DNA from 2 places in the Micromonospora sp. NPDC047521 genome. Region 2 is predicted to be linked to the other one. Evidence: riboswitches for the same ligand, from Rfam matches in the RefSeq annotation. Region 2 holds a riboswitch; the other holds the start of a gene.

Region 1 (14,428 bases), on a different contig from region 2:
TGGGGACGCAGCCCGGAGTACGAGGGCGCACCGGCGGCCTGGCCCTGGACGCAGGTCACCGAGGCGCTCGCCGGCTCGACAGGCGTCGACGAACAGGACGACGCCGCCACGGGCGGGGCAAGCGTGACACGGTTCCGCAGGCACCGCGCGGTCGCCTCGCTGGTCTCCGCGGTCGCCGACCGGCAACCGGTGCTTATCGTCCTGGACGACCTGCACCGCGCCGACGGCGACACCCTGGACCTGCTGACAGGGCTCCTGGCCGGTCCGCAACCGGCCGGCGGCCCGGTCCTGATCCTCGGCACGTACCGGGCCACCGAGATCGGTCCGGCGCTCACCGCCGCCCTGGCCCGCGCGGCCGGCCTCGAACCGGTGCGCGAGTATCTCGCCGGACTGCCCGCGCCGGCGACAGGCGAACTGGCGAGCGCCGTCGCCGGAGTGGACCTGGACGCGGCCACCGCCCGGCTGATCCACCACCGCAGCGGCGGCAACCCCTTCTTCGTACGGGAGCTGGCCCAGCTGTACGCGGGCGAGGGCGACGCCGCGCTGGCGGCGGTGCCGCCCGGCGTACGCGACGTGATCCGGCACCGGCTGGCGCAGCTGCCCGCGCCCACCCGTACCGTGCTGCGGCAGGCGGCGGTGCTCGGCCGGGACCTCGACCCGCAGGTGCTCAGCGCGTTGGCGGACGACCCCTCGACAGTGCTGGACGCCGTGGACCGCGCCCTTCAGGCGGGCTTCCTCGTCGAGCGGGACACCGACGGACAGCTGCGCTTCGCCCACATCCTGGTCCGCGACACGCTCTACGCCGATCTGTCCGCGCCGCGCCGCGCCGCCTGGCACGGTGCCGCCGCCGAGGTGCTGCGACAGCGCGAACCCGTCGAACCCGCCGCCCTCGCCCACCACCTGCTGCGCGCCGGCGGGCCGGTCGCCGCCGGTCGCGCCGCCGCGTACGCCCGCACGGCGGCCCAGCAGGCCGAACGGGGCGGCAACCCGCACGAGGCGGCCCGGCTGTGGCGGCAGGCGGTCGACGCGTACGACCGGGCCGGCGGGGTCCACCACCGCGAGCGGTTGACGGCGCTTGTGGGTCTGGGGCGTGCGCTCGCCGTCACGGGCCGCCTCGCCGAGGCGCGGCGGGTCAGGGCCGAGGCGATCACGGCGGCCGAGTCCGTCGGCGACCCCCTGCTGATCGAGGAGGTGCTCACCGGCTTCGACGTGCCGGCGATCTGGACGCGCAACGACGACGACCTGCTCTCCGGACGGATCGCGCAGGTCGCCGAGCGTGCCCTGGCGGCCCTCGGCGCGACCGGGTCGGCGCGGCGCAGCCGGCTGCTGAGCACCCTCGCCCTGGAGCTGCGCGGCACCGTCACCGACCGTGGGCGTCGGGCGGCCGACGAGGCCGAGTCGACAGCCCGGACGGTCGGTGACCCCGGGCTGCTGGCGTTCGCGCTGAACGCCCGCTTCATGCACGCCTTCGACCGGGTCGGCCTGGCCGGTGAACGCGCCCGGATCGGCGCCGAGCTGGTCGACCTGGCCGCCCGGCACCAACTGGTGACCTTCGAGGTGGCGGGTCACCTGATCCTGGTCCAGGCCTCCTGCGCGCTGGCCGACCGGCAGGCCGCCGACGCCCACGCCCGCGCCGCCGACCGCCTCGCCGAACGGTACGAGCTGCCGCTGGTCGGCCTCTTCACCAGGTGGTACGCCGCGCTGCGGCTGGCACTGGACGGCGAGTCGGCCGCGGCTGCCGACGCGTACCTGGCGGCTGCCGACCGGCTGCCCGGTGACGGTATGCCGGGCCTGACCCGCGGTCTGCTCCCGCTGGCGCTGCTCGGCCTGCGGCTGGCCGACGACCGTCCGCTCCCGGGGCCCGGCGACGGGGGTTGGGCGGGTCTGGACTGGGGGCCGCACGAGCCGTGGGTCCGCCCGCTGCTGCTGGTCGCCGCCGGTGACCGGACCGCGGCCGGGGAGGCCCTGCGGGCACTGCCGCCGGGGCCGCACGACCTGCTGCGCGAGGTCCGCCTCTGTCTCGTCGGCCGGGCGGCGCGGCTGCTCGACGACCGGGTCACGATGGACCGCGTCCACGCCGAGCTGCTGCCCGCGGCCGGGGAGCTGGCCGCCGGCAGCGGAGTGCTCACCGTCGGTCCGGTGGCCGGGCACCTCGCCGACCTCGCGGCGGCACTGGGCCGCGACGACGAGGCGGCCCGGCACCGTCGTACCGCCCGAGCGCTGACCGCCCGCGCCCGCGCCGCCTGACCCCACCGCGACTTGCGGACTTTCCGTCGGAACCGGCCGGTGGGTGCGGTCAGATGGAGGCACCGGCGCGTCGGCCGGGGGATCGAGGGGGTACGCCGTGCAGGGGCTCGTCCTGATCGTGGTGCTGGGCGTCACCGTCCTGGTCGGCACCACGCTCGGCGGCCGGTACCGGGTCGCGCCGCCGGTCCTGCTCATCGGGTTCGGGGTGCTGCTCGGGCTGGCGCCCCCGCTGTCCGAGTTGACCCTGGAACCGGACCTGGTGCTGCTGATCTTCCTGCCGGCGATCCTGTACCGGGAGAGCCTCACCATCAGTCTGCGCGAGATCCGGGCCAACCTGCCCGTGATCGGTCTGCTCGCCGTGGTGCTCGTGGTGCTCACCATGGTCACTGTGTCGTTCACCGCGCAGGCGTTCGGGGTGAATCCCGCCGCCGCCTGGGTGCTCGGCGCCGTCCTCGCACCGACGGACGCGGCGGCTGTCACAGGTCTGGCCAAACGGCTGCCCCGCAAGCTCCTCACCACCCTGCACGCGGAGAGCCTGATCAACGACGGCACCGCCCTCGTGGTCTTCGCGGTGGCCGTGGGTCTGCTCACCCAGAGCGCGGAGCCGGGCGTGCTGGGCATCGGCGAGGAGTTCGTCGGGGCCAGCGTCGGCGGCGTGCTCGCCGGTCTGCTGGTGGGCTTCGCCGTGGTGCTGATCCGCAAGCGGCTCGACGATCCGCTGCGCGAGGGCGCGCTGAGCGTGCTGACCCCGTTCGGCGCGTTCCTACTCGCCGACTCCGTGCACGCCAGCGGTGTCCTGGCGGTGGTGGTCGCCGGTCTGATGCTCGCCTACGCCGGTCCACGGGTGATCCGCGCCCGCTCCCGGGTGCTGGCGTACGCGTTCTGGGACCTGTCCACGTTCCTCATCAACGGCGGCCTGTTCGTGCTGCTCGGCACGCAGATCCCCCGGGCGGTGCGGGGCGTCACGAGCACCTCGCCGGCGAGGGCCGTGGTGATCGTGCTGGTGGTCACGCTCGTCGTCCTGTGCACCAGGCTGTTCTTCATCTACCTGACCGCGCAGTCGGCGAGGCTGCGACGCCGCCGGATCGTCGAGCGGGGCCGGGGACCGTCGAGCTGGCGGGTGGGGACCGTCGCGGGCTGGGCCGGCTTCCGGGGCGCCGTGTCGCTCGCGGCAGCGCTTGCCGTCCCGACGATGACTGTCGCCGGTCGCCCGGTCGTCGAACGCGACCTGATCATCTTCGTGACGGCGCTGGTGATCGTGTTGATCATGCTGATCCAGGGCACCACCCTGCCGCTTGTGGTGCGCTGGGCGGGGCTGGCCGGCGACCCGGAACGGGTCGACGAGGCCCGGCTGGCCCGGATGCGCGCCACCCAGGTCGGCCTCGCCGCGGTGCCCCACGTGGCCGCCGAGGTGGGCGCCGGCGAGGAGGCGGTACGCCGGTTGCAGGCCGAGTACCAGCGGCACCTGGAAGACGTCAACGAGATCGGCGGGGACACCGCCGAGGAACGCCGGCTGGAACGCGACCTGCGCCTGGGCGTCCTCGCCCACAAGCGCCGGGAGGTCACCCGCCTTCGCGACAGCCGGGAGATCGACGACCTCGTGCTGCTGGAGTTGCAGGCCGCGCTTGACAACGAGGAGATCCGGCTGCTGGGACGCGGATCCGGCGAGTGACAGTCGCCGGGCCGGTGAGCGAGGCTCCTCAGAGCACCTGCGCGAGGAAACGGCGCAGCCGGGGATGCTCGGCGCCCTCGAAGATCGCCTCGGGCGGGCCGGCCTCCAGCACCACGCCCCGGTCCATGAAGGCGACGGTGTCGGCGACCTGCCGGGCGAACCCCATCTCGTGGGTCACCACCACCATTGTCATCCCGGCGGCGGACAGGTCGGCCATCACCCCGAGCACGCCCTTGACCAGCTCGGGGTCGAGCGCCGAGGTGGCCTCGTCGAAGAGCATCACCTCGGGTCGCAGGGCCAGAGCCCGGGCGATCGCCACACGCTGCTGCTGACCGCCGGAGAGCTGCGTCGGCCGGGAGTTCGCCTTGCCGGCCAGCCCCACCAGCTCCAGTTGGGCGCGGGCGACCGCGTCCGCCTCGTCCTCGCCGAGCTTGCGCAGGCGGCGCAGGGCCAGGGTGATGTTGCGCAGCACGGTCATGTGCGGGAACAGGTTGAACTGCTGGAACACCATGCCGACCCGCTGGCGCAGCGCGTCCGGGTCGTCGCGCAGTACGCTGCGGCCGTCCAGCAGCACGTCGCCGCGGTCGGGCTCGATCAGCCGGTTGAGGGTCCGCAGCAGTGTGGACTTGCCCGACCCGGACGGCCCGATCACGCAGGCCGTCGCGCCGCGCGCCACGGTGAGGTCGACGCCGCGCAGCACCCGGTTCGGTCCGAAGGCGAGGTGCACGTCGCGCGCCTCCAGGCTCACCGAGGTGGTCATCGCCTGTCTCCTTCCGGGGCCCCGGCGAACGCCGGGGTGTCGTCCTCGTCCTCGTCGGCGGCAGCGGTGGCCGGTCGGCCGTGCCGCAACCGCCTGTCGATCCAGTTGACGACGTGCGTCAGCGGGACCGTCAACGCCAGGTAGAAGAGCCCGGCGAGCAGCAGCGCGGACTCGTTGCCGGTGGTGGCCGCGTAGTCCTGTCCGATCCGGAACAGCTCCCGCTGGCTGGCCACCAGCCCGAGGAAGTAGACAAGGCTGGAGTCCTTGATCAACGCGATGAGCTGGTTCACCCAGGCGGGCAGCACCCGCCGGATGCCCTGCGGGATGATCACCAGCCGCATCGCGTCGGCCCAGGAGAAACCCAGGGCACGGGCGCCCTCCAACTGGGCGGCCTCCACCGACTGGATGCCGGAGCGGAAGATCTCCCCGATGTACGCCGCCGCGATCAACGACAGCGCCAGGATGCCCAGCGGGTACGGGTCCGGCCCCCAGATCTCCATGCCCAGCGGCGCCAGCCCGACCCCGATCAGCAGGATCGTCGCGGCGGCCGGCAGGCCCCGGAACACGTCCGTGTAGACCCGCGCCGGCCAGCGCAGCCACCGGGTGCGGGAGATGCCGGCGACGGCCAGCAGCAGGCCCAGCACCGAGCCGAGCAGGGCGGCGGAGACCGCCAGGATCAGCGTGTTCGGCAGCCCGACGGTAAGCATCTCGGGCAGCGCCTCACGCATGGCCTCGGCGTCGAAGAACGTCTCCCACAGGGTGCTCAACGGATCCATCGGTCGCCTCTCCTGCCGCCCCGCTCGCTCGTCACCGGTTACCGCTCAGGACGCGGTCGACGCGGACGCGGACGGCGCCACCGACGCGGACGCCGACGGCGCCACCGACGCGGACGGCGCCGCGACCGCGCCGCTGCCCGGCGTGAAGTCCGCCGGGATCGGCCGACCCGGGTAGTACTGCGCCTGCAGACGGCTCCAGGTGCCGTCCGCGATGACCTCGTCGAGGGCCTTGTTCAGCGCCTCGCGCAGCTTGTCGCCGCCCTTGGCCACGGCGTACGCGGTAGGCGCCGGGCTGAGCTGCTTGGCCGCCACGGTGATCTTGCCGTTGCTGTCGGCTGCCGACTTCTCGCCGATCTCCGCCGGGGCGATCCACGCGTCGGCGGTGCCGGCCTTGAGCTGGTTGATCGCGCCGTTGTAGTCCGGCACCCGCACCGGGTCGAGCTGCTTGCCTGTGGCGTAGTCGTCCTGGACGGTGCCCTGCACCACCACGACCCGCTTGCCTGTCAACTGGTCGAAGCTGGTGATCGGCGAGCCGGCCGGGACGTCCAGGCCGAAGTAGCCGAAGTCGTAGCCGTTGCCGAAGTCGACTGTCTTCTTGCGCGCCTCGGTGATGGTGATCGAGGAGCTGCCGACGTCGAACTTGTGGTTGTTGACCTGGCTGAGCAGGGCGGAGAAGTCGGTACCGACGAACTCGACGGTCAGGCCGAGCTTGCCGGCCACCGCGGTCAGCAGGTCGTTGTCGAAGCCGGTGAACCTACCGTCCTTGAGGTAGACGTTCGGCGGGGCGTCGGTGAGCGTGCCGGCGCGCAGGACACCCGGCCGCGCCAGGCCGTACGGGTTGGCGGAGGCGTCGGTCGAGGCGTCGTCGCCGCAGGCGGTAAGCGCGGTCGCGGCCAGGATGGTGGCCGCGCCCAGGGCGGCGACACGGGTCAGGGCAGGAAGGAATCGCACAGGTCTCTCCGATGGGGTGCGCCGCGGCGGGTACGCGCCGCGGACGGTGCGCCCGATGGGCGTACCGCTGGAAAAGTGGTGTGAGAAGAGGGACGCGTCAGAGCGAGGCGCGGCGGCGACACGCCGCGCTGCACATTCGCATCATGTCCACGTGCCGACGCCTGGTCAGTGCCGCCGAGAGGCGGCCGACGCGGAGATCCGCGAGGTCGGCCGGTGGGATGGAGCTGAGGATGCGCATACGGTCTCCCGGGTCTGTGCTGACCTGGGTGCCAGGCCACGCTTGCACCGACGTCCTGCCGGTGCCTGGTCTTCACCCGGGGCACCCCACCGCGGAGGAGGGTTGCCGGCCAGCGAGCCGGGGCTTCGCGCTGGCGCTCATGACCTGCGCCGAGGCTAGCAGCCGGAACCGGTGGGTCGTCCAGCCGTTATGACCACGCTCACCGTCCGCGACGGCCGTCGACCGGCAGGTCAACCGGCGTGCACGTGCGGGCGGCGGCGAGGGTCGGGCTCCTGGCGGCGCAGGATCTCCCGGGTGACCGGGGCGATCGCGCCCTGCCCGAACGCCAGGTAGCGCAGCAGGTTGCGAACCGGGCCGCCCTCGGTCCACTCGAAGTAGATGTGGGGGCGACGCCGGCTCCGGTCGCGGATCTCCAGCAGCAGGGCGGCGAGCGCGCTGGGCACCGAGGAACTGGCCAGACTGAGCACCTGGTAGCTGTCGTGCGCCACGCTGCCGCGGACCAGCAGCGCTGTCTCGAAGTCCGACGGGTCGGTGACGTGCACCTCGACGAAGATGACGTCGCCGTCGTCGGGAAAGTCGTTGTCCGCCATGGTCTGGGCCAGCTTGGCGCGGTACTCGGCCGGGTCCCGGCGCTCCGGCTCGTGCGCGACGAGGCGGATCCGGCGGGTGGCCCGCTCGTCGATCATCCGGGCCGCTGCCGGGTCCAGCTCCACGTGGTCGACCCGCAGCTCGTAGGCCCGCATCAGTCGGGACAGCACCGACACCAGGATCATCCCGCCGATGAAGCACGCCGCGATCTTGACGCCGTCGGGGCGTTGCACGACGTTCGCCACTGTCGTGTACACGAAGATCACCGCGATGGTCCCGAACGCGAGGGTCCGGCCCCGCTGCCGCCGTCGCCGCGCCGCGAGGGTCACCGCCGTCGCCGCCGAGGTGATCAACACCAGGACCCCTGTGGCGTACGCGCCGCCCTGCGCGTCCACGCTGGCGTCGAAGATCACCGTGATCAGGAACGCCACTGTGGTGAAGACCAGGACCAGCGGGCGTACGGCCCGGGCCCAGGTCGGAGCCATGCCGTAGCGGGGCAGATAGCGGGGTACGAGGTTGAGCAGACCGGCCATCGCCGAGGCGCCCGCGAACCAGAGGATCCCGATGGTGGACAGGTCGTAGACGGTGCCGAACACCTCGCCGAGGTGCTGGTGCGCCAGGTAGGCCAGTGCCCGGCCGTTCGCCGGGCCGCCCGCCTGGAACGCCTCTGGTGGGATCAGCACAGTGGTGGTCACGCTGCTGGTGAGCAGGAAGACGCTCATGATCGTCGCGGCGGTGGTGAGGAGCCGGCGCGCGCCTCGGATCCGGCCCGACGGTCGCTCCTCGGAGTCCCGCCGGTCACCACGGATGTGCGGCATCACGGCCACCCCGGTCTCGAAACCGGACAGGCCCAGCGCCAGTTTCGGGAAGACCAGCAGGGACAGTCCGACCACCAGCAGGGGGTCGCCGTGCCCGGTGGTCAGTGCGGTGCCCCAGTCCGCGACAGCGCTCGGGTGCGTCGCCACCCGCCACAACGCGTCGGCGATCACCACTGCGTTCAGCGTCAGGTAGACAGCCACCAGGACGACCGCGATCCCGATCGCCTCACCGAATCCCTTGAGGAACACCGCGCCCAGCAACGCCACCAACAGCAGCGTGAGCGGCAGCTCGTGTCCCTTGAGCGCGCCGGGCAGGAACGGATTCTCGTCGATGTGGGCGGTCGCGTCCGCCGCCGACAGGGTGATGGTGATGATGAAGTCGGTCGCCGCGAACCCCAGCAGCACCAGCACGAGCAGCTTGCCCTGCCAGTAGTTCAGTAGACGGACCAGCATCGCGATGGAGCCCTCACCGTGCGGGCTCTCCACCGCCACCCGCCGGTACACGGGCAGCGCGCCCAGCAACGTCACAAGCACCAGCACCAGAGTCGCCACCGGCGACAGCACCCCGGCGGCCAGCGCCGCGATTCCGGGCTGGTAGCCGAGCGTCGAGAAGTAGTCGACACCGGTCAGGCACATCACCCTCCACCAGGGGTGCTGCCGGTCCCGCCGCGGGCGGCCGTGCGGACCGGGGTGCCGCCCGGCCCGCTCCGTTCCGCCGCCGAGCAGCCAGCCGCGCAGCCGCCCGGCGCGCCTGTCGACCCGCACCGGCGCTTCCCCCGTCCTCCGCCCCTGCTCACCGCGAGTATCCGCCCGGTCGTACGCGCCCGTCCGCAGGTACGCCGAACCCGTCTGTGCCTGTCCGGCCGTCCCGGCGGTCGGACGGGTTTCGGCCCCGGGGCAGGGGGGATGCAGCGCCTCCGGCGCCCCGCACCGATCCGCCCGCTCGGGCCGAGGCCGCCGGACGCGATGCCACCGGGGAGGGAGCGGCTCATGGTCGGCGGCCGTCGCTTGCGCCCGGGTGGTGGCTTCGGCCGTCAGCTCGACGAGCACGCGACAGCCGTCGGCGTACCGCCGCCACCCGCGCCGGCCCCGCCCGCCGGTGGCATGGTGGAGAGCGCCGTCTACATCCGGGGACACCGCTTCGCCTCGCCGGCCGGCCTCGCCGAGACGTACCGCTGCCTCCAGGAGCAGGACGACGCGATGGCCTGGATCGGGCTTTACCGGCCCGACATCGACCAGATCACCTCACTGGCCCGGGAGTTCCGGCTGCACGACCTGGCGGTCGAGGACGCCATCAACGCCCACCAGCGGCCCAAGCTCGAACGGTACGGCGAGACCCTGTTCGTGGTGCTGCGCGCCGCCCGATACGACGACAGGCGCGAGGAGGTCGAGTTCTCCGAGCTGCACCTGTTCATCGGGCCGGGGTTCGTGGTCACCGTCCGGCACGGCGAGGCGCCCGACCTGGCCGCCGTACGCCGTCGACTGGAGACCGACGCGCCGATGCTCGCCCAGGGCCCCGAGGCGGTCCTGTACGCGATCCTCGACCAGGTGGTCGACGGGTACGCGCCGGTGGTGGCCGGACTGGAGAACGACATCGACGAGATCGAGACCCAGGTGTTCGGGGGTGACCCGAACGCCAGCCGGCGCATCTACGGGCTCAGCCGGGAGGTCATCGAGTTCCAGCGGGCCGCCCGTCCGCTGCTCACCATGTTGGACGCGCTCGCGGCCGGCGCGGGCAGCTACGGCACCGACGAGGAACTGCGCAGGTACCTGCGCGACGTCACCGACCACCTGACCCAGGTGGTGGAACGGGTGGACGGGTTCCGGCACCTGTTGCAGAACATCCTCACCGTCAACGCGACACTCGTCTCGCAGCAGCAGAACGAGGAGATGCGCAGCCTCACCGCCGCCAGCTACGCCCAGAACGAGGAGTTGAAGAAGGTCTCGTCCTGGGCCGCGATCCTGTTCGCCCCCACCCTCATCGGCACGGTGTACGGGATGAACTTCGTCCACATGCCGGAGTTGGACTGGCGTTTCGGCTACCTGTTCGCGTTGCTGCTGATGCTGCTCGTGTGCGGCACCCTCTACCTGGTCTTCAAACGGCGCGGTTGGCTCTGAGCCGGTGCGTCGGGGTCACTCGATGCCGCGCAGGATGTGCCGCTCGTCCTCGCTGTCGTCGTCGCCCGCGGCGATCCGGCCGAGCAGCACCGCGGCGGCCCAGATCGTCAGTGGCGTGGCCGCCCCGGTCATCCCGCCGCCGGTCCGGTCGTCCCGGGTCTGGCTCCGCTCCGTGCGCGGTGGCCTGCGCTGAGCCTGCATGGGCCCTGCCTCTCCTCGTCGAAGCCGCCGCGGGCGGCGCGGGCGTAGGCCGCGCCGCCGGGCCGGTCGCCCGCGCGAGCGGGTCGCACCGGTACGGCAGCCATCTCGAACCATCCCACGCCCGGACGCGTCCGCACCGCTTCTTTTCGGTTTCCCGACTGCGGCCCGCCAAACCGGACATTCTCCGCTATCGTCCGCTTTCGGGTCGGCGGTCAGGGCAGCGGGTGGGCGATCCCGCGCGCGTGGTCGGTGAGCGCCGCGCTGACCACTGTCGCGGCCACCGGCAGCACCTCCAGGCAGCGACGCACCGCAGCGGCCATCAGCGCGTTCGGCACCCGCATGGACAGCGTGCAGTGCGGCACCCAGCGGCCCGGCTGGTAGTGCTCGGCCAGGGGGATGCCGGCGGCGGCCAGCCGGTCGTGCACCAGACGATGGTGCGCCAGAAGTTCCGCGGTGGGCGCCGGACCGAGCCAGAGCACCCGGCCGACGAACTGCCCGGCGTGTTGAAATTCGAGTCGCAGCGGGGCGGCCACGACCGTCCCGCGCAGCGCGGCGGCCACCTGTTCCGGGTCGAAGCGGGGCGCCACCGCGAGCGAGACGTGCGGGCGGTGACGCTGCTCCAGCAGCGAGCGCATGCTCTGCACGCCCTCGGCCTCCAGCGCGTCCCACAGCACCCGGATCCGGCGGGTGGCGTCCGGATCCAGGTACAACTCCAACGCCGCGACCACGTGATCACCGTAGCGGCAGAGGTTTGATCGGCCGTGTCGGCGGTACCTGTTCGGAAACCGACCAGGAGGCGTGCGCCGTGGACGTGAGTGACCTGCTGACCGAGACGTACGACAGGCTGCCCGACCTCGTCCGCGCGGCGGTCGACGGCCTGAGCCCGGAGCAACTGCGCCACGAACCCGGACCGGGCGCCAACTCGATCGGCTGGCTGGTCTGGCACCTCACCCGCATCCAGGACCAGGCCGTCGCCGACCTGCTCGACGCCGAGCAGGTCTGGGTCGGCGGCGAGTGGGCAGGCCGCTTCGGCCTCGCCGCCGATCCCGACGACACCGGCTTCGGGCACTCGCCCGCGCAGGTAGCGGCGGTGCGGCCGGAGAGCGCCCAAGCGTTGATCGACTACTACGGCGCGGTGTCGGGGCGTACCCGATCATTTTTGGCCGGGCTGTCCCCGGCGGACCTGGACCGGGTCGTGGACGAGGCGTGGGACCCACCCGTCACCCTCGGCGTGCGGCTGGTCAGCGTGGTCGAGGACGATCTGCAACACGTCGGGCAGGCCGCCTTCGTCCGTGGGCTCCTCGGGGCCGACTGACCCGACGGGCTCAGGGCACGATCACCGCCCTGCCCTCCAGCGTGCCCTCGCGCATCTGGCGGTACGCGTCCGTGGCCTCGTCCAGCGCGAAGGTGGTGGTCTTCGGCCGGATCAGGCCGCGCGCCCCCAGGTCCAGCACCTCCACCAGCTCCGGTCGGCTGCCCCAGTAGGTGGTCGCGATGCTCACCTCGTACGGCACGGAGAAGAACGACACAGGCAGGGTGCCGCCGCCGATTCCCACGATCGTCAGGTCGCCCACGGTACGGGCCACCGCCGCCCCGAGCGTCAGCGTGGCGTCCGCGCCGACGAAGTCCAGCACCACGTCGGCGCCCCTCCCACCGGTGGCGTCCCGGATCTCCTCGGCCGCGCTCGGGCCGGAGGCCACCGTGCGGTCCGCCCCGCACTCCGTGGCCAGTCGCAACGCCTCGGCGCGGTTGTCCACAGCGATCACGCGGGCGGCGGTGGTGGCCTTGAGGATCTGCACGCCCACGTGCCCCAGACCGCCGACCCCGATCACCACGGCCGTGCTTCCCGGCGGGAGCTTCGGCCAGGACCGCCGCACGGCGTGGTACGGGGTGAGCCCGGCGTCGGTGAGCGGTGCGGCCTGCACCGGGTCCAACCCCTCGGGCAGCGGTACGACGTGTCGCGCGTCGGGTACCAGCTCGTACTCGGCCATGCCGCCGTCCAGGCCCAGGCCGCCACCGCCGCCGGGCACCGGCGCGCCGGCCGGGTTCTCGCAGTACGGGTCGATGCCGACCCGGCAACGGGCGCAGGTGCCGCAGCCCCACGGGCCGTAGACAGCGACCGGCTCCCCGACGCGCAGCCCGGTCACGCCGTCGCCGAGGGCGTGCACCCATCCCGCGTTCTCGTGGCCCAACGTGAACGGTGGGTTCCAGGGCACCGACCCCGACTCGAACTCGTCCATCAGGTGAAGGTCGGAGTGGCAGGCACCGGCGCCGCCGATCCGCACCACCACCTGGCCCGGGCCGGGCGTCGGTTGGGCGACCTCGACCAGTTCCGGTTCCGACTTCCAGTCCATCAACCGCAGTGCCCGCATCCGAACGCCCCCCGTCTCTGAGCCTGCGGATGGCTGCCCACTTCGTGGCCCGGCAAACGGGTTCACGTCCGCGCGGTGCGGCTCACCCGATCGGGGTTGAGCCACGCTCACCCCGGCGCGGTGTGCGCCGGGCGCTGCGGAAGGCCTGCACAGCGAGACCTTCACCTGCCAGTTCGGCGGGGCGCGGCGCGGCGCGGACGGCGGACAGCAGCAGCACGAGCGGACGAGGGCCGGCCGACGGGTCGACAGGACCGCCGCCGAGCAGCCGCTCGGCGGTCTCCTGGTCCATCTGATCCGCGTCCATCTCGTGACCCTCAGCGCCGCCCACCTGCGCGGCGTCACATCCGCCAGGTGGGCGGGACGGGAGGCGACACGCGACGGGGCGCATCAGCCCCGTCGAACGCTCGTCGGCTCAGCCCATGGTCTTGCTGCCGTCGATCGCCTCCCGCAGGATGTCGGCGTGCCCGGCGTGCTGGGCGGTCTCGGCGATGAGGTGCAGCAGCACCCGGCGGACCGTCCAGCTGGCCCCCGGCTCGAACCAGGGCGCCTGCGGCAGCGGGTGCGCCATGTCCAGGTCGAGAGTGGCCACCAGCTCGTCGGTGTGCGCGGCCACCGCCTGGAAACGTTCGACCATCCCGGCCAGGGTCTCGCCCGGCGCCATCCGGAACTGACCCACCCAGTCGATCTCGGTGCGCTGCATCGCCTCGGCACCGCCCACGGCGAAGAGCATCCACCGCTCCTCGGTGCCCGCGACGTGCTTGACCAGACCACCCGGGCAGAGCTCGCTGACGGTGCTGCGGGTGGCGGCCTGCTCGTCGGTCAGCCCCTCGACCGTGTGCAGGAGGAAACCCCGGTGCCGGCGCAGGGTCTGTAGCAGGTCGGCCCGTTCCCCGGTGAGCTGCGCGGTGCTGGTCATGGTCACCCCTTTGTCGAAGTCCGTCGCGCGCCAGACTAGGAAGGGGCACCGACATTCCGGCGTCGACACGGCGTCGGCCGGATCGCCAGCGGTTGCCGATCCGCGCGCGGGACTGTCCACTGAATGACATGGGTGTGATTAAGGTGGGCACGTCGTCCTGGGCCGACCAGTCGCTGCTGCGCTCCGGCTGGTACCCGCGCTCGGCCAACACGCCGGCCGCCCGGCTGGCCTTCTACGCCGGCCGGTTCCCCCTGGTCGAGGTGGACACCTCCTACTACGCGGTGCCGGTGCCGGAGACGACCCAGGGCTGGGTCGACGCGACACCCGAGGACTTCACCTTCGACGTCAAGGCGTTCCGCCTCTTCACCGGTCACCCGACGCCTGTCGCCGCGCTGCCCCGTGACCTGCGGCCCGCCTCCGGCCCCGGCCGGGTCCGCCGCCGCGACCTGCCCGAGCAGGTGTACGACGAGCTGTGGGCCCGCTTCCGCGCGGCGCTGGACCCGATCGCCGGCGCCGGCAAGCTGGGCGCGGTGCTGTTGCAGTTCCCGCCGTGGCTGGCGCGTGGCGAGGCGGCCGAGCGCCGCATCGTCGAGCTGGCACAGCGGTGCCGGCCGTGGCGGGTGGCGGTGGAGGTGCGGCACGGGTCCTGGTTCGACGGTGCCGCCCAGGCGGCCACTCTGGACCTGCTGCGCGCCCACGACCTCTCGCTTGTTTGCGTGGACATGCCGCAGGGCCATCCGTCGTCGGTGCCGCCGATCCTCACGCTCACCG
Region 2 (14,428 bases):
GGTGTCCACCGCCACCCTGGCGTTGCAGTCTCAGCTCGTCGACCACGACCTGCCCCGGCTGGCCGACGCGGTCGAGCCGCTGCTGGGTCGCCGGCCCACCTTCGCGGTGCTCAAGGGTCGTCACCACTACCTCTGCCTGGCCCGGTTGGACAACTCCACCGAGGAGGAGCCGGAGGACACGCTCTTCGACGCTCCGGCCGCCCGCCCCGGCGGCGGCACGAAGTGGCTCGGCGAGGCGGGCCGGCTGGGTAAGCAGATCGAACGGGTACGCGACTGGGCCGAGAAGACCGCCACCGGCGACCGGGACGAGCTGGACCCGGGCGTCGACGACCAGGCCTGGCGGCTGGTGTCGATGCCGGCCCGGGAGTGCGTGGGCGCGACCCGCTGCCCGTTCGGGCAGGAGTGCTTCGCCGAGGCGTCCCGGGCCCGGGCCCGGGAGGCCGACATCGTGGTGACAAACCACAGCCTGCTCGCTGTCGACATGCTCGCGGACCGGCACATCGTGCCGCCGCACAAGCTGCTCATCGTGGACGAGGCGCACGAGCTGGCCGACCGGGTCTCCTCGGCGGCGCAGGCGGAGCTGGTGCCCGAGCTGATCGACCGGACCACCCGGCGGGCCCGTACGCTGCTGCGGCCGGAGACCGCCGAGGCGCTCACCGCCGCCGGTGACGCCCTCGCGGTCGGGCTGGCCGAGGCGCCGGCCGGGCGACTCACCGCCGGGCTGCCGACGCCCCTTCGGGAGGCGTGCACGCTGCTCGACGCGGCCACCCGCAGCGCGTTGGACGCGATAGGCGACATCAAGTCCGACGATCCGGACCCGGTCCGCAAGCAGCAGGCGAAGGCAGCGCTCGACGACCTCTCCACGACGGCACAGCGGTTGCTGGAGGAGGCCGAGCACGACGTGGCCTGGGTGGAGAAGAACGACAGCGGCAGCCGTCGGGCACTCGTGGTCGCGCCGCTGTCGGTGGCCGGCACCCTCGCCACCCACCTGTACGACGAACGCACAGTCGTCGCCACCTCGGCGACCCTGGCGCTGGGCGGCCGGTTCGACACGGTGGCCCGTGCCCTCGGGCTGGACGCGCCGCCGGTCCCGGCGTCCCCGGCGGCCGCCTCGCTGGCCGCCCGCACCGGGGCGGGTCGCCCGGCCGCCGAGACACCGGGCCGCCGGTTGGCCGACCCCACCACCATCCCGGCGACCGAGGGCCCGGGGTGGCGGTCGCTGGACGTGGGCTCGCCGTTCGACTACGCGCGGCAGGGCATCCTGTACGTCGCCGCGCACCTGCCCCGGCCCAGTGTCTCCGGCCTGCCCGAGGCGGCCGGGGAGGAACTGCTCGGGCTGGTCGAGGCTCTCGGTGGTCGTACCCTCGGGTTGTTCTCCTCGCGGCGGGCCGCGCAGCAGGCGGCGGAGCTGCTGCGCGCGCGGACCGACCTGCCTGTGCTGTTGCAGGGCGAGGAGGCGCTGCCGCTGCTGGTGCGCAGGTTCCGGGAGGAGCGGTCCAGCTGCCTGTTCGGGGTGATGTCGCTCTGGCAGGGGGTGGACGTGCCGGGCGACGCCTGCCAGCTCGTGGTCATCGACCGGCTGCCCTTCCCGCGACCGGACGAGCCTCTCGCGGCGGCGCGGGCGGCGGCCGTGGACGCGGGTGGCGGGTCGGGTTTCGCCGCGGTGAGCGTGCCGATCGCCGCGGTGCGGCTGGCCCAGGGTGTGGGCCGGCTGATCCGGGCGACGGGCGACAAGGGCGTCGTCGCGGTGCTCGACTCCCGGCTGGAGACGGCGCGGGGCTACGGGCCGTTCCTGCGTCGCTCGTTGCCGCCGTTCTGGTACACCACCCGCCCGGAGGTGGCCCGTGGCGCCCTGAAACGCCTGGCGACGACCTGACGCGCCCGTGCCCGCGCGACCAGCGCCCCGACGGTCGAGATCGCGCACCAACAACGAAGTAGTGGCCTCCTCCGGGGAGGAAGCCACTACTTCGAGGATCGAGCACGATCTTGACCGGGGTGCGGCGCGGCGCCGCTCCCTAGGGGGCCTGGGCGGCGACCACCACGGCGTCGGGCGGGGTGTCCGGCACGGTCCGCGCGGCCAGCCGCCGCACCGCCGTGTTCAGCACGGCGATCAGGGGAACGGAGACCAGCGCGCCAGTGATGCCGGCGAGCACCACACCGGCGGCGATCCCGATGATCACCGCGAGCGGGTGCAGAGCCACCGCCCGACCCATGATCAGCGGCTGGAGCACGTGCCCCTCGACCTGCTGCACACCGATCACCGCACCCAGGATGATCAGCGCGGTGACCGGGCCGCTGTCGACAAGCGCCACCAGCACCGCCACGCCGCCGGAGAGCGTCGCGCCGACGATCGGGATGAACGCGCCGAGGAAGACGAGCGCGGCCAGCGGGAACGCGAACGGGATGTCGAAGACGACAAGGAAGATGCCGATGCCCACCGCGTCGATGAAGGCGACGAGCACTGTCGCCCGGACGTACGCTCCGAGCGTCTGCCAGGAGGCGCGGCCCGCGTCGTCGACCTTCCACCTGGCGGCCACCGGCAGCAGTCGGACCAGGAAGCGCCAGATCCGGTTGCCGTCGCGCAGGAAGAAGAACGTCGCGAAGAGCACCAGGATGGTGCCGGTCAGCACCTCGGCGAGCGTCGCGGCGGTGCTCAGCGCGCCGCTTGTGAACTTCGAGGTGTTGTCGTTGATCCAGGCCTGCGCCTCGTCGATGTAGCGGTCGAGCTGGGTGTCGGAGAGGTGCAGCGGGCCGGTCTTCAGCCAGTTCTGGATCTGCCGGACACCCTCGGAGGACTTCTCGCTCAGCTCCGGCACGCCCCGGATGAACTCGTTTACCACAAGCGTAAGCGTGCCGATCACCGCCGCCAGGCCGCCCACAAGCACCACCGCTGTGGCCAGCGACCGGGGCAGCCGGGCCCGCAGCAGCCAGCCGACGGCCGGCGCGAGCAGCGCCGAGAGCAGCAGCGCGACAGCCAGCGGGATGATCACGATCTTGATCGTGCCGACGATCCGCAGCAGGGCCCAGGCGACCACCCCGATCACGATCAACCGCCAGCACCAGGCGGCGGCGATCCGCAGCCCGTGCGGCACGTCGGCGTCATCCCGGCTGGACGTGGAGGTGTGCAGGTCCACCTGGGGTTCCGCGCCGACGACAGTGGCGCTCGGCGGCGCGCTCGGCCCCGGCACGGACGGCGAGGCCACCCGGGCCGGCTCCGGAGCATCCTGGTCGGCGGGGACCGGCTCCCGGCTCGACTGGTAGGCGCGGCGGAGCCGCCCGCGTACCCGCTCGAAGCGGCTCAAGCGCACCTCCTGGCAGAAGAACGGTCCGCCCACGGCGACAGGTCGGACAGCATACGTCCGTTCCCGACACCGTAGGGCAGTTCCGCCACACATTGCCCCCTGGCCTCCCGGCGTAACCACCGGAGGCCGGCCGTCGGCGACACGGTAGCGTCTGCGTCGTGACCGCCGACCAGGATCTCGACGCCGGCCTGCCGATCCGCCTCCTGCACGACCGTGTGCTGGTACGGATGGAGGGCGGCGAGGGCGAGCGCCGCTCCACCGCGGGCATCGTCATCCCGGCGACCGCCGCCGTGGGCAAACGGCTCGCGTGGGCCACCGCCGTCGGGGTGGGGCCGAACGTCCGCGCCATCGTCTCCGGCGACCGGGTGCTCTTCGACCCGGACGACCGCTCCGAGGTCGAGTTGCACGGCCGTGGCTACGTGCTGCTGCGCGAACGGGACGTGCACGCCGTGGCCGCCGAGCGGATCGAGAACGACTCCACAGGCCTGTACCTCTGACGCTCCTCCTCCCCGCCGCGCACCGTTTGCCGCGCGGCACGACGGGAAGCCATCCGGCGACCGTGGCCCTGGGGAGGGACGATGCCGGTATTCGTGAAGAAGCTGCTGACCTGGGGCGGCGTCGCGTTCCTGATCTATTTCATGGCGTTCCGGCCGGACGGGGCCGCGCAGATGTTCAAGGCGATCGGCGCCGCGCTTGTCGCGATGGCCCAGGGCCTCGGTGACTTCCTCACCACCCTGATGACCTGACCCGCCCGCTGTCAGTGCTGGCCGGGCGTCCACGGCGCGGCCTGCCGCATGCCGGGCCAGCCGGGAGGCGCGTACCCGACCGGGGGCGTGGGCGGCGCGGGAGCCAGCACCACAGGGATCGGCACCACAGGCTCGTCCGGCGCGTCCACCGGGCGCTGCGTGCCGTCCGGGAAACGCAGGTGGTAGCGGCTGCCGTCCCAGACCCCCACCGGAGCCTGCGGGTCCCGACCCACGAAGAACGACCGGTACGCCCCGATCGCCTCCAGCAACTCCCGCTCCTCCCGGGCCGACCGTTCCTGGTCGGCGGGCTTGCGGTCCAGGCCACGCAGTGTCCCGTCGCGCAGCAGCGCCAGCCGGGTCGCCGCGAACTGGTACCCACGCATCGCCCGCAGGCCGGCGTCCCCGCCGACCCGGCGGGCCCAACTGCGGGCCGCGTGCCGACGCCCGAGACTGCTCAGCGCGGCCACCTCGGGCGGGGTCAACCAGCCGGCGCGTACGTAGTCCGGCAGCGTCCGCTCGGTGAGCCGCCCCTCCCAGGCGCGCAGCCACACCGCGAGCCCCACCATGCCGAAGAAGACAGGCACCATGAGGCCCAGGAAGCCGTACAGCATGATGATCGCCTCGCCGGTGGCCTGCGTCAGCGTGGGCAGCAGGTTCCAGGTGCCGTGCAGCATCATCGCCAGCAGCAGACCGGCGACCGGCGCCAGCACGCGGACCCGCCGGTCCGCCGTCCGGGCCGCGACACCCAGCCCCACACCGGTCATCGAGGTGAAAAGCGGGTGGGCGAACCCGAACAGCAGGATCCGCACGATGAAGATGGCGATCACCTGCTGGGTGCCGGTCGCGGGACCGTAGCGGTCGGCGCCTGCCGCGTAGCCGTACCCGCCCAGGTAGAGGATGTTCTCCACCATGGCGAAGCCGACCGCGGAGAGCCCGCAGTAGACGAGCCCGTCGGTGATCCCGGACCACTCCCGGCGGCGGAACACCAGCAGCAGGATTGGGCCGAGCGCCTTGGTCAGCTCCTCGATGAACGGTGCCACGAGCACTCCGGTGAGCGCGGCCGGCAGGCCCCAGTCGGCGAAGCGGCCGGCGGCGAACTCGTTCACGGTGAGCGAGGCGGCCGTGGAGACGAACGCACCCCAGGCGAAACAGAAGATCAGGTACTTGAGGGGTTCCGGCTCGTACCGGTCCAGCCAGAGGAAGCAGGCGACAAGCACCGGCACCGGCAGGATGGCGGCGACCACCCCGACCAGCAGGGCCCGCGCGCCGAGCGACTGGCCGAGCGTGAACACCATGAACACCGCGCACGCGGCGATCAACAGCACCACCCCGGCCAGCACCAGGAACCGCCGCCAGCCGAGCCGGCGCAGTGGCATCCGGGGTGCCTCGCCGGCGGGCGGAGCCGCGGGCGCGGGCGGCGTCGACGGCAGGGGTGAACCGGGCGGGGTGTCGGCCATGCGGTCAGCGTAGCCATCCGTCGCCGGCTGGTCCGGTCGCATCGGCAGCCGCTATGCTGCGGGCAGGTCACGAGCGCCAGCGTCAAGCCCCGGCTTGCTGGCCGGCAACCCTCGTCGAGTTCGCGGTGGGGTGCCCCGGGTGATGACCGGGCCCAGCCCGATCGGTGTGCTGGGCAAGCGCGGACCCCGTCCCGATGCCGCACCCGGGGTCCCTGACCCCGGAGGTTCCGGCGTGTCCGTCACTCTCGTACCCTCGCTGCCCGCCCTGCCCACGGCGACGTCCGCGCCGCTCGACGTGCTCGGCGTGCCCGGCGAGATCAACCTGGACTACGCGGCAAGCGCGCCGTGCGCGCGGGCCGCGGCCGACGCGGTCACCGAGCTGCTGCCCTGGTACGCGAGTGTGCACCGGGGCGCGGGAGCGCTGTCGCGGCGCTGCACGCTGGCCTACGAGCAGGCTCGGCAGACGGTCGGCGACTTCTTCGGAGCCCGCGCCGACGACCACGTGATCTTCACCAGGAACACCACAGACGCGCTCAACCTGCTGGGCCGGGCGTTGCCCGCCGGCACCACGGTGGTCACGTTCGCCGGCGAGCACCACGCGAACCTGCTGCCCTGGCCGCGCGGCTCGGTACGACTGCCGGTGCCCGCCGATCCCGCCGGGGCGGTACGCGCCCTCGCCGCCGCCCTGGCCGAGCTGCGCCGGGACAGCAGTCCGGCGCTGCCGGTGCTGGTCTCGGTGACCGGGGCCAGCAACGTGACTGGGGAACGGTGGCCGGTCGCGGAGCTGGCCCGGGTGGCCCACCGGCACGGGGCCCGGATCGCACTCGACGCCGCGCAGCTCGCCCCGCACGAGCCGGTCGACAGGCTCGCGCTCGACGTGGACTACCTGGCCGTGTCGGGCCACAAGCTGTACGCCCCGTTCGGCGCGGGTGTGCTGATCGGCCGGGCCGACTGGCTGGACGCCGCCCCGCCGTACCTGGCCGGTGGTGGCGCCACCAGCCGGGTCGGCCCGGCCACCCACGACGTGACCTGGGCGACCGGCCCGGCGCGGCATGAGGGCGGCACCCCGAACCTGCTCGGCGCGGTGGCGCTGGCCGCGGTGTGTACGGCGCTCGCCGGGGCGGACCGGTCCGCGCTGGCGGCCCGTGAGCAGGCGCTGCTGGCTCGGCTGCGCACCGGGGTCGCCGCCCTGCCGCACGTGGTGGAGCTGCGCACCTTCGGCCCGGACGCTCCCCGGGTCGGGATCGTCTCGTTCGTGGTCGCCGGGTGGGACTCCGCCGAGGTGGCGGCCCGGTTGGCCGCCCAGCACCGGATCGGCGTACGCGACGGGTTGTTCTGTGCCCACCCGCTGGCCCGGCGGCTGCTCGCCGAGGCGGCCGGGCGCAGCGGTCGACGGGACCTGCCGGCCACCGCGCTGCGCGCCAGCATCGGCCTGGGCAGCACCGTCGACCAGGTGGACCGGCTCCTCGCGGCGCTCGCCGAGCTGGGGTGAGGCGCGCGGCCCCGCTCAGCCGACGGGCGGGGCGGTAGGCGGTTTCGGTGCGCCGCCCGGCTCGGCCGGTTCGCCGATGGGCCGTTCCTGCTCGCCGAAGGCGCTTCGGATCCACCGGTTCGCCTCCTCCTGCTCGATTCCGGAGGCCACCAGCAGGTCACTGGCCGTGGTGCGGATCTGGGCGATGACGACGCTGCCGGAGAAACCGACCCCCGCGCCGTACGCCCGGCCGGCCTCGCTGACGGCGCGCAGGGACCGCTCCCGGGCCTTCTCCGGCGTCTCGCCCGCGGCGAACTCGTGCTTGAGCAGCCGCACCGACTCGGCGAGGTGACCGATCGCGTCCGCCATCGGGTCGGGTATCGGCTCGTCGTCCTCGATCAGGGTGACCGATCTGCGGATCAGCGTGCCGCTGTTGCGCATCGCCCGGTCGATGGGGTCGGCCGCCTCCGCGTAGTGGGTCAGCTCGTCGCGGCGGTGCCAGCGGGCCGGGGACAGCGTGGCGGTCTCCTTCGCCCCCTCGATGGCCTCGGCCAGGGTGGCCAGTTCCTCCTTGTTGTCGCGCAGCCGGTCCAGTGCCCGCTGGACGGCCGCCCGGTCCCGGTTGCGCAGCCCGTCCGCGGTGGCGTCGAGCTGGACGGCGAGCAGGTCCAGCGCCGGCCGGGCAGCCCGGTTGATCACCCGTAGCGGGTTCAGTGGCAGCAGCACCGCCGTCACCAGCAAGGCGATCCCACCGCCGAGGAACGCGTCGACGAAGCGGGGGATCTCCAGGTTCTGGGTCGACGGGCTCAGCGTCACGATAAGCACCGCCGTGGCCGCCGCCTGGATGACGATGGCGACGCTCGCCCCGGCGAAGATCGTGAGCAGGATCGCCACGGTGACCACCAGGCCGAGCTGCCACGCGCCGGTGCCGAGGAAGTAGATCAGCAGGTCACCGACGAACACCCCGACGCCCACCCCGACGATCAGCTCCACGGTCCGGCGGAACCGCTGGCCGACCGACGCGGCGAGGGTGCCGACCGCCGAGATCGGCGCGAAGACCGGCTGCGGGTTGCCGAGCAGCCGGTGCGAGACGAAGTACGCAAGGCCGGCCGCGAGCCCGGCCTGCACGGCCAGTCCACCTGCCATCCGCACCCGGTGCAGGCGGTCGTGCAGGGTGGCCCGGCTGCGGTGGCGCAGCTCCTCGGTGGCCTCGGCGATCCGGGCGCCGTCGATGTCCACCAGCCCATCGCGCAGCGCGGTACGCCGCACCATCGGTGGTCGCTTGTCCCGGGCCACGGCCATGGGCGCGACTACCCGTGGCGGGCCCGCTGAATCCTCAGGTCCCGCGCGTCGCGGGCGGATGCGACAGAATCGGGCGGTGGCTGATCTGCTGGACCGGTGGCGGGTGGCGGCCCAGGGTGCCGGCGCGCGGCCCGGGCCGGCGGTGACGCGGGCCGGGGAGCACCTGCTCGACCGCTGGCGGGAGCCGCAGCGGCACTACCACACGCTCACCCACCTGGCCGCCGTCCTGGACGTGGTGGACCGGCACGCCGACCTGGCCGGCCGGGTCGACCTGGTGCGGCTCGCCGCCTGGTACCACGACGCGGTCTACGACCCCCGAGCCTCCGGCGACGCCAACGAACGGGACAGCGCCGCGCTGGCCACAGGCGTGCTCACCGGGCTCGGGGTGCCCGCGTCCGCCGTGGCCGAGGTACACCGCCTGGTGCTGCTCACCGCCGGGCACGCGGTGACACCGCAGGACCGCGACGGCGCTCTGCTCTGCGACGCGGATCTCGCCGTGCTGGCCACACCGCCTGAGGCGTACGACAGCTACGCGGCGGCCATCCGGCGGGAGTACGCGCACGTACCGGAGCCGGCCTTCCGGGCCGGACGGGCGGCGGTGCTGACCGGTCTGCTGGAACTGCCCGCGCTGTTCCGGCTGCCGCCGCTGGCCGCCCGCTGGGAGCGCCCGGCCCGGGACAACCTGCGCCGCGAGCTGGCCGCGCTCACCGACCCACCGGTGCGGGCCGGCTGACCAGGTGCTTCGGGCGGCGCAGACCGGCGTCGCGGAGCAACCGGACCAGCTCCCGGCTCGGCACCACCCGGGCACCGAGCCACACCGCCGCCGCGAACCGGTCGGCGGGAATGTCGTAGTGGTCCCTGTCGAAGCCACGCCGGGGCGCGCCCAACGCCTCGGCGAAGGCGTGCAGCTCGGCGTACGAGACGTCGCTGATCAGGTGTGACCAGAGCCGACCGCGCCACGGCCAGGCAGGCCGGTCCAGGTAGAGCATGGCATCCACGCTATCCCGCGCAGTGGATCATGTTGATGATCGGCGGCCGGGGACCTAGCCTCGGCTGCATGGCCCCCACCGGACTCCTCGACGACCTGCGCGCCGCGCTCGGCGAGAACGCCGTCCTCACCGACCCGGACCTGCTGCTGATGCACATGCGGGACGAGGCGGACCTCTGCGCCGCCGGCACCCCGCTGGTGGTGACCCGCCCCCGCACCACCGAGCAGGTGGTCGCGGTCGTCCGGGCGGCGGCTCGACACGGCGTACCGGTGGTGCCGCAGGGCGCGCGGACCGGCCTCGCCGGAGCGGCGAACGCGGTGGACGGCGCGGTGGTCCTCAGCACCGTCGCGATGGACGAGATCCGCGAGATCGACCCGGTGAGCAGGATCGCCGTGGTCCAGCCCGGGGTGGTCAACGCGACCCTGGCGGGGGCGGTGGCCAAGCAGGGGCTGTGGTATCCGCCGGACCCCGGCTCGTGGGAGTCGTCCACGATCGGCGGCAACGTGTCCACGAACGCCGGCGGCATGTGCTGCGTCAAGTACGGCGTGACCACCGAGTACGTGCTCGGCCTGGAGGTGGTGCTCGCCTCCGGTGAGGTGCTGCGCACCGGCCGGCGTACCGCCAAGGGCGTGGCCGGCTACGACCTGACCCGGCTCTTCGTCGGCTCGGAGGGCACCCTCGGGGTGATCACCGAGGTGACAGTGGCGCTGCGGCCCGCCCCGGCCGAGTCGCTGACCATGGTGGCGGTCTTTCCGTCCACGGCCGCCGCCGGCGCGGCGGTGGCCGAGATCGCCGCCCGGGGGCTGACGCCCAGCCTGCTGGAACTGCTGGACCAGACCCACCTGCGGGCGATCGAGGCGTACCAACCGATGGGGTTGCGGACGGACGCGCAGGCCCTGCTGCTGGCCGCCGCGGACACCGGCACCCGGGCGGCGGACGACCTGGCCGGCCTGGCCGAGGTGTGCGAGGCGGCCGGCGCCGACGAGGTGTACGCGGCCACCGACGCGGTGGAGGCGGCGGCGTTGTTGCAGGCCCGCCGGCTGGCACACCCGGCGATGGAGAAGTTCGCCGCCGACGCCTACCCGGGGGGCAACGGTGGTCTGGTGATCGACGACGTGGCGGTGCCGCGTGGTTCGCTCGCCGCCCTGCTCGACGGGGTGTCCCGGATCGCGGCGGAGTGCGAGGTGCCGATCGGCGTGGTGGGGCATGCCGGGGACGGCAACATGCACCCGAACATCGTGGTGGACCGGGCCGACCCGGCGAGCGTGGAGCGGGGTCGGCGGGCGTTCGACGAGATCATGCGGCTCGGCCTGGACCTGGGAGGCACCTGCACCGGCGAGCACGGGGTGGGGCTGCTCAAGCGGGACTGGCTGGCCCGGGAGATCGGGCCGGTGGGCGTCCGGGTGCACCAGGCGATCAAGTCGGCGCTCGACCCGACCGGCATGCTCAACCCCGGCAAGGTGCTCTGAGCCCGGCGGCTCAGCCGATGACCTCGGCCGGGGTCGCCTGGGTGAGCAGCAGCAGGATCTCCCCGGCGACGACAGGTCGTTCCTCGCCCGGGCAGTCCTGTGAGGTGATCAGCCCTGCGGACGTGAGCAGGCTGGAGGTCAGCGCGTCGATGCAGGTCGCCCGGTACCGCCGGACCTGGTCGGTCTCCTCGGCCAGCTTCGGGTCGGCGAGCAGCACCTGGAGCCGTTCGGTCTGCTCGGGCGCGAGCGTGCCACGGGAGTTGACCCCGTCGCCCGCGCAGTCCAGGCACTGCCACGCGCCGTTGCGCTCGACGCTCAGGGTGCGCAGCGGGCCGTCGGTACCGAGCCGCTGAAGCAGGCTGACCTGCCCCGCCGCGACGGTGGTGGGGATCTCGGGCAGCGGTCCGCCGGCCGCAGAGCCCACCGGGGGCGCCGCCTGCGGTGTCGCACCGGCGTCCCGTTCGAACAGCGAGCAGCCGGTCAGGGCCATGGCGAGAGCCGCAGCGAGAAGGGGCCCGAGCAGACGGGGGCGGGCGCGGTACAGCACGCGCGGAAACCTACCCCACCGTAGGTAGCGTGCGAAACCACCATCCGGGCCGCTATCGATGGTTACCCTTCGGTAACGTCACTATTCGGTCATCGCGCCGATGATGGCAGGGTCGCCTGATCGTCGTCGCCGCCACGGTCGGCCGCGTAACCCCTGACATCCGGAGCACCGAGACGGGCCGCGTCCGCCGTCGCGTCGTCAGGCATCAACTGGGACTGCCGCTCGGCCTCCACCCGGGCGCGGTAGTGCTCCACCTCGCGGACCCGGGTGCCCGCGTCCCAGCCGAGCACCGCACCCATCAGCTCGGCGGCGTGCTCCGCCGACTCCAGGCCCCGGTGGGAGGTCTCGAAGGAGATCCGGGTACGCCGGGTCAGCACGTCCTCCAGATGCAACGCGCCCTCGGCCCGCGCCGCGTACGCGACCTCCGCCGCCAGGTACTCAGGCGCACCGGCCAGCGGGGAGGCGAGCAGCGGATCCGCGTCGACCAGCGCCAGCAGGTCCAGCGTCAAGGTGCCGTACCGCTCCAGCAGGTGCTCCACCACACCCACCGGCACGCCGTGCCGACGCGCCAGATCGGCCCGGTCCCGCCACATGGCCGGGTACCCGTCGGCACCCAGCAACGGCAGGTCGGCGGTACGCGACGGCCGGGCGCCACCCAGCCGCCGGGCGGCCCGGTCGACCACGTCCGAGGCCATCACCCGGTACGTCGTGTACTTGCCGCCGGCGACCAGCAGCAACCCGAGCATCGGCTCGAAGACGGCGTGCTCGCGCGACAGCTTCGAGGTGGAGTCCGCCTCGCCGGCCAGCAGCGGCCGCAGGCCGGCGTAGACGCCCTCGATGTCGGCGGTGGTCAACGGCCGCTCCAGCACCGTGTTGACCTGCTGCAACAGGTAGTCGATGTCGCGGGCCGAGGCGGACGGGTGGGACCGGTCAAGCCGCCAGTCGGTGTCAGTCGTACCGATGATCCAGTGCCCGCCCCAGGGAATGACGAAGAGCACCGAACTGGCCGTACGCAGGATCAGCCCGGTCTCGCCGGTGATCGCCGAGCGGGGAACCACCAGGTGCACGCCCTTGGACGCGCGTACCCGGACGCCCGGCCGCAGGCCCACGTCGTTGAGCATCCGCGACATGTCGTCGCTCCACACACCCGTGGCGGCGATGACGGTACGGGCCTGCACCTCGAACTCGGCGTCCGGTGAGCCGGCCGGCGCCTCCAGGTCGCGGACCCGGACGCCCGTCACCTCCCGCGCCTGCCGGATCAACCCGACGGCCCGGGCACTGCTCACCACGGTGGCGCCGAGGCTGGCCGCCGTACGGGCCAGGGTGACCACCAGCCGGGCGTCGTCGACCTGACCGTCGTAGTAGCGGATCGCGCCGGCAAGCGCGTCGGCCCGCAGGCTCGGGAAGATCCGCCGGGCACCCTCACGGGTCAGGTGCCGGTGCAGTGGCATTCCCCGGCCCCCGCCGAGGACCCCGGCGAAGGCGTCGTAGGCGGCCACACCGGCGCCGTAGTAGGAGCGGCGCAAGAGCCGGGCGGGCAGATCCCGCACGCCCCGACCGGCGGGCAGCGGCACCAGGAACGGCACCGGGCGGACCAGGTGCGGCGCGAGCCGGGTGGCCAGCAGGCCGCGTTCGGTGAGCGCCTCGTGGACCAGGTGGAACTCCAACTGCTCCAGGTAGCGCAGGCCGCCGTGGATGAGCTTGCTGGAACGGCTCGACGTGCCGGCTGCCAGGTCACGCGCCTCCACCAGCGCCACCTTCAGCCCTCGGGACGCCGCGTCCACTGCGGCGCCGGCACCGGTCACCCCGCCCCCGATGACCAGCACGTCGAAGCGCTCGGCGCGCAGTCGGCGCAGGTCGGCGGCACGGCGCACCGGCGAGAGCTGCCCGGCGACGGATCGGGAGATGTTGGGATCTCGCACCTGTCCACCGTATCCGCCGTGGGCAGCGTGCCGACATGCGCCGTCCGCCCCGTACTGTGCGAGTCATGCAGGCCGGCCCTCCGTCACCCGCTGGTCAACCGCTGCCGTACCGGCCGCCTCCGCGCCCGGCCAGCCCGTGGCCGGTGGTCGCGGCAGCGCTGGTGGGCGGCTGGACCGTCGTGGTCACCGTTGGCACCCAGACCGGTGGCTGGGTCACCGACCAGGTGCTGCTGGGCTTCGGACGGGACCGGGCCGGCTGGCTCTGGCCGGTGCTGGGCCTCGCCGCAGTGGTCCTGGTGGGCACACCCGCGCTGCTGCTGGCCGTGCTGCCCCGGTCGGCCCCGGTGCGGGCCACCGGACGGGTGTGGCTGGCCGCCGTTCTCGCGCTCGGGGTGTTCACCCTGCTGCGGATCGTGCCGCTTGTGCACCACGAGGCGTACCTCGCCGCGCTGGCCGCCGTGGCGGCGCTCGGCGCGCTCGCCGCGACCCGGTGGGCGGGCCGCCCGGCCGTCACCGGCGACGCCGCCGCGCCCGACGGCCCCGCACCCGACGGCCCCGCGCTGGACGGCCCCGCACCGGACGGCCCCGCACCGCACGCCGGCGCGGCGGACGCCGACGGCGGACCCGCGCCGGCCGGAGGACGGTTCCGCCGGCCCGGTGCGGTGCCGCTGCTCGCCGTCGCCGCCGGCCTGGCGCTGCTGCTGCCCTGGGCCTGGCTGGGCGCGCTCGGCGGCCTGCTGGAGACTGTGCTGGCGCTGCTGGCCGCCGCCGCGATCGGCAGACTCGCCGCGACGCTGCTCGACGCGACTTTCTGGTCCCGCTTCGCGGTAGGCAGGCCACCCCGGCCGGCCCGCCTGGTGCTGGTCGGCGGCCTGGTCGCCGGGGTGGCGCTGCTGCTGCTCGCGGCCGGCACCGGCCAGTCCGGCGCCCAGCTACCCGCGCTGCTGACCCTGCCGCCCGCGGGTTTCACACTGGCCGCCCTCTGGGCCGCTGCCTGGCGATCCGCCGCCGGCCCGGCGGGCGCGGCGCGGGCCGGGCGGACGGCGACCGGCTGGCTGGTGGGGCTCGGCGTACTCGGACCGCTGGCGTTCACCGACCCGGAGGAGATCAGCCTGCTGCTGGTGGGCACCCGGGACGTGCCGTTCTGGGTGGCGGCCGCCGCCGGGGCCGGGCTCGCCGCCGCGGCAGTCGTCGCCATCGGGTACGCGGTGTGGCTGGCACGG

Evidence for each region. A riboswitch is a leader RNA that binds a small molecule or an ion and turns the genes downstream of it on or off. The one in region 2 is predicted to bind S-adenosylmethionine.
Region 1: it holds a riboswitch for S-adenosylmethionine, as region 2 does, so the genes downstream of both, ACZ6N8_RS12595 (ABC transporter substrate-binding protein) here and ACZ6N8_RS16385 (aminotransferase class V-fold PLP-dependent enzyme) in region 2, are expected to answer to the same signal.

The regions. Positions count from the first base shown of each region.
Region 1 covers NZ_JBVJGN010000004.1:398,675-413,102, reverse strand. The annotation lists gene ACZ6N8_RS12615 (BTAD domain-containing putative transcriptional regulator) at 1-2,247, shown strand, start outside; gene ACZ6N8_RS12610 (Na+/H+ antiporter) at 2,345-3,919, shown strand; gene ACZ6N8_RS12605 (amino acid ABC transporter ATP-binding protein) at 3,948-4,679, opposite strand; gene ACZ6N8_RS12600 (amino acid ABC transporter permease) at 4,676-5,455, opposite strand; gene ACZ6N8_RS12595 (ABC transporter substrate-binding protein) at 5,501-6,406, opposite strand; SAM riboswitch class IV at 6,678-6,789, opposite strand; gene ACZ6N8_RS12590 (APC family permease) at 6,875-8,815, opposite strand; gene corA (magnesium/cobalt transporter CorA) at 9,041-10,168, shown strand; gene ACZ6N8_RS12580 (hypothetical protein) at 10,184-10,369, opposite strand; gene ACZ6N8_RS12575 (2'-5' RNA ligase family protein) at 10,582-11,097, opposite strand; gene ACZ6N8_RS12570 (mycothiol transferase) at 11,175-11,684, shown strand; gene ACZ6N8_RS12565 (NAD(P)-dependent alcohol dehydrogenase) at 11,695-12,741, opposite strand; gene ACZ6N8_RS12560 (hypothetical protein) at 12,824-13,045, opposite strand; gene ACZ6N8_RS12555 (DinB family protein) at 13,154-13,657, opposite strand; gene ACZ6N8_RS12550 (DUF72 domain-containing protein) at 13,786-14,428, shown strand, end outside.
Region 2 covers NZ_JBVJGN010000006.1:285,123-299,550, reverse strand. The annotation lists gene ACZ6N8_RS16410 (ATP-dependent DNA helicase) at 1-1,876, shown strand, start outside; gene ACZ6N8_RS16405 (AI-2E family transporter) at 2,016-3,302, opposite strand; gene ACZ6N8_RS16400 (GroES family chaperonin) at 3,461-3,799, shown strand; gene ACZ6N8_RS16395 (hypothetical protein) at 3,881-4,048, shown strand; gene ACZ6N8_RS16390 (PrsW family intramembrane metalloprotease) at 4,060-5,547, opposite strand; SAM riboswitch class IV at 5,571-5,691, shown strand; gene ACZ6N8_RS16385 (aminotransferase class V-fold PLP-dependent enzyme) at 5,738-6,997, shown strand; gene ACZ6N8_RS16380 (FUSC family protein) at 7,013-8,248, opposite strand; gene ACZ6N8_RS16375 (HD domain-containing protein) at 8,355-9,011, shown strand; gene ACZ6N8_RS16370 (DUF4031 domain-containing protein) at 8,983-9,267, opposite strand; gene ACZ6N8_RS16365 (FAD-binding oxidoreductase) at 9,336-10,736, shown strand; gene ACZ6N8_RS16360 (hypothetical protein) at 10,747-11,283, opposite strand; gene ACZ6N8_RS16355 (glycerol-3-phosphate dehydrogenase/oxidase) at 11,373-13,190, opposite strand; gene ACZ6N8_RS16350 (S8 family serine peptidase) at 13,271-14,428, shown strand, end outside.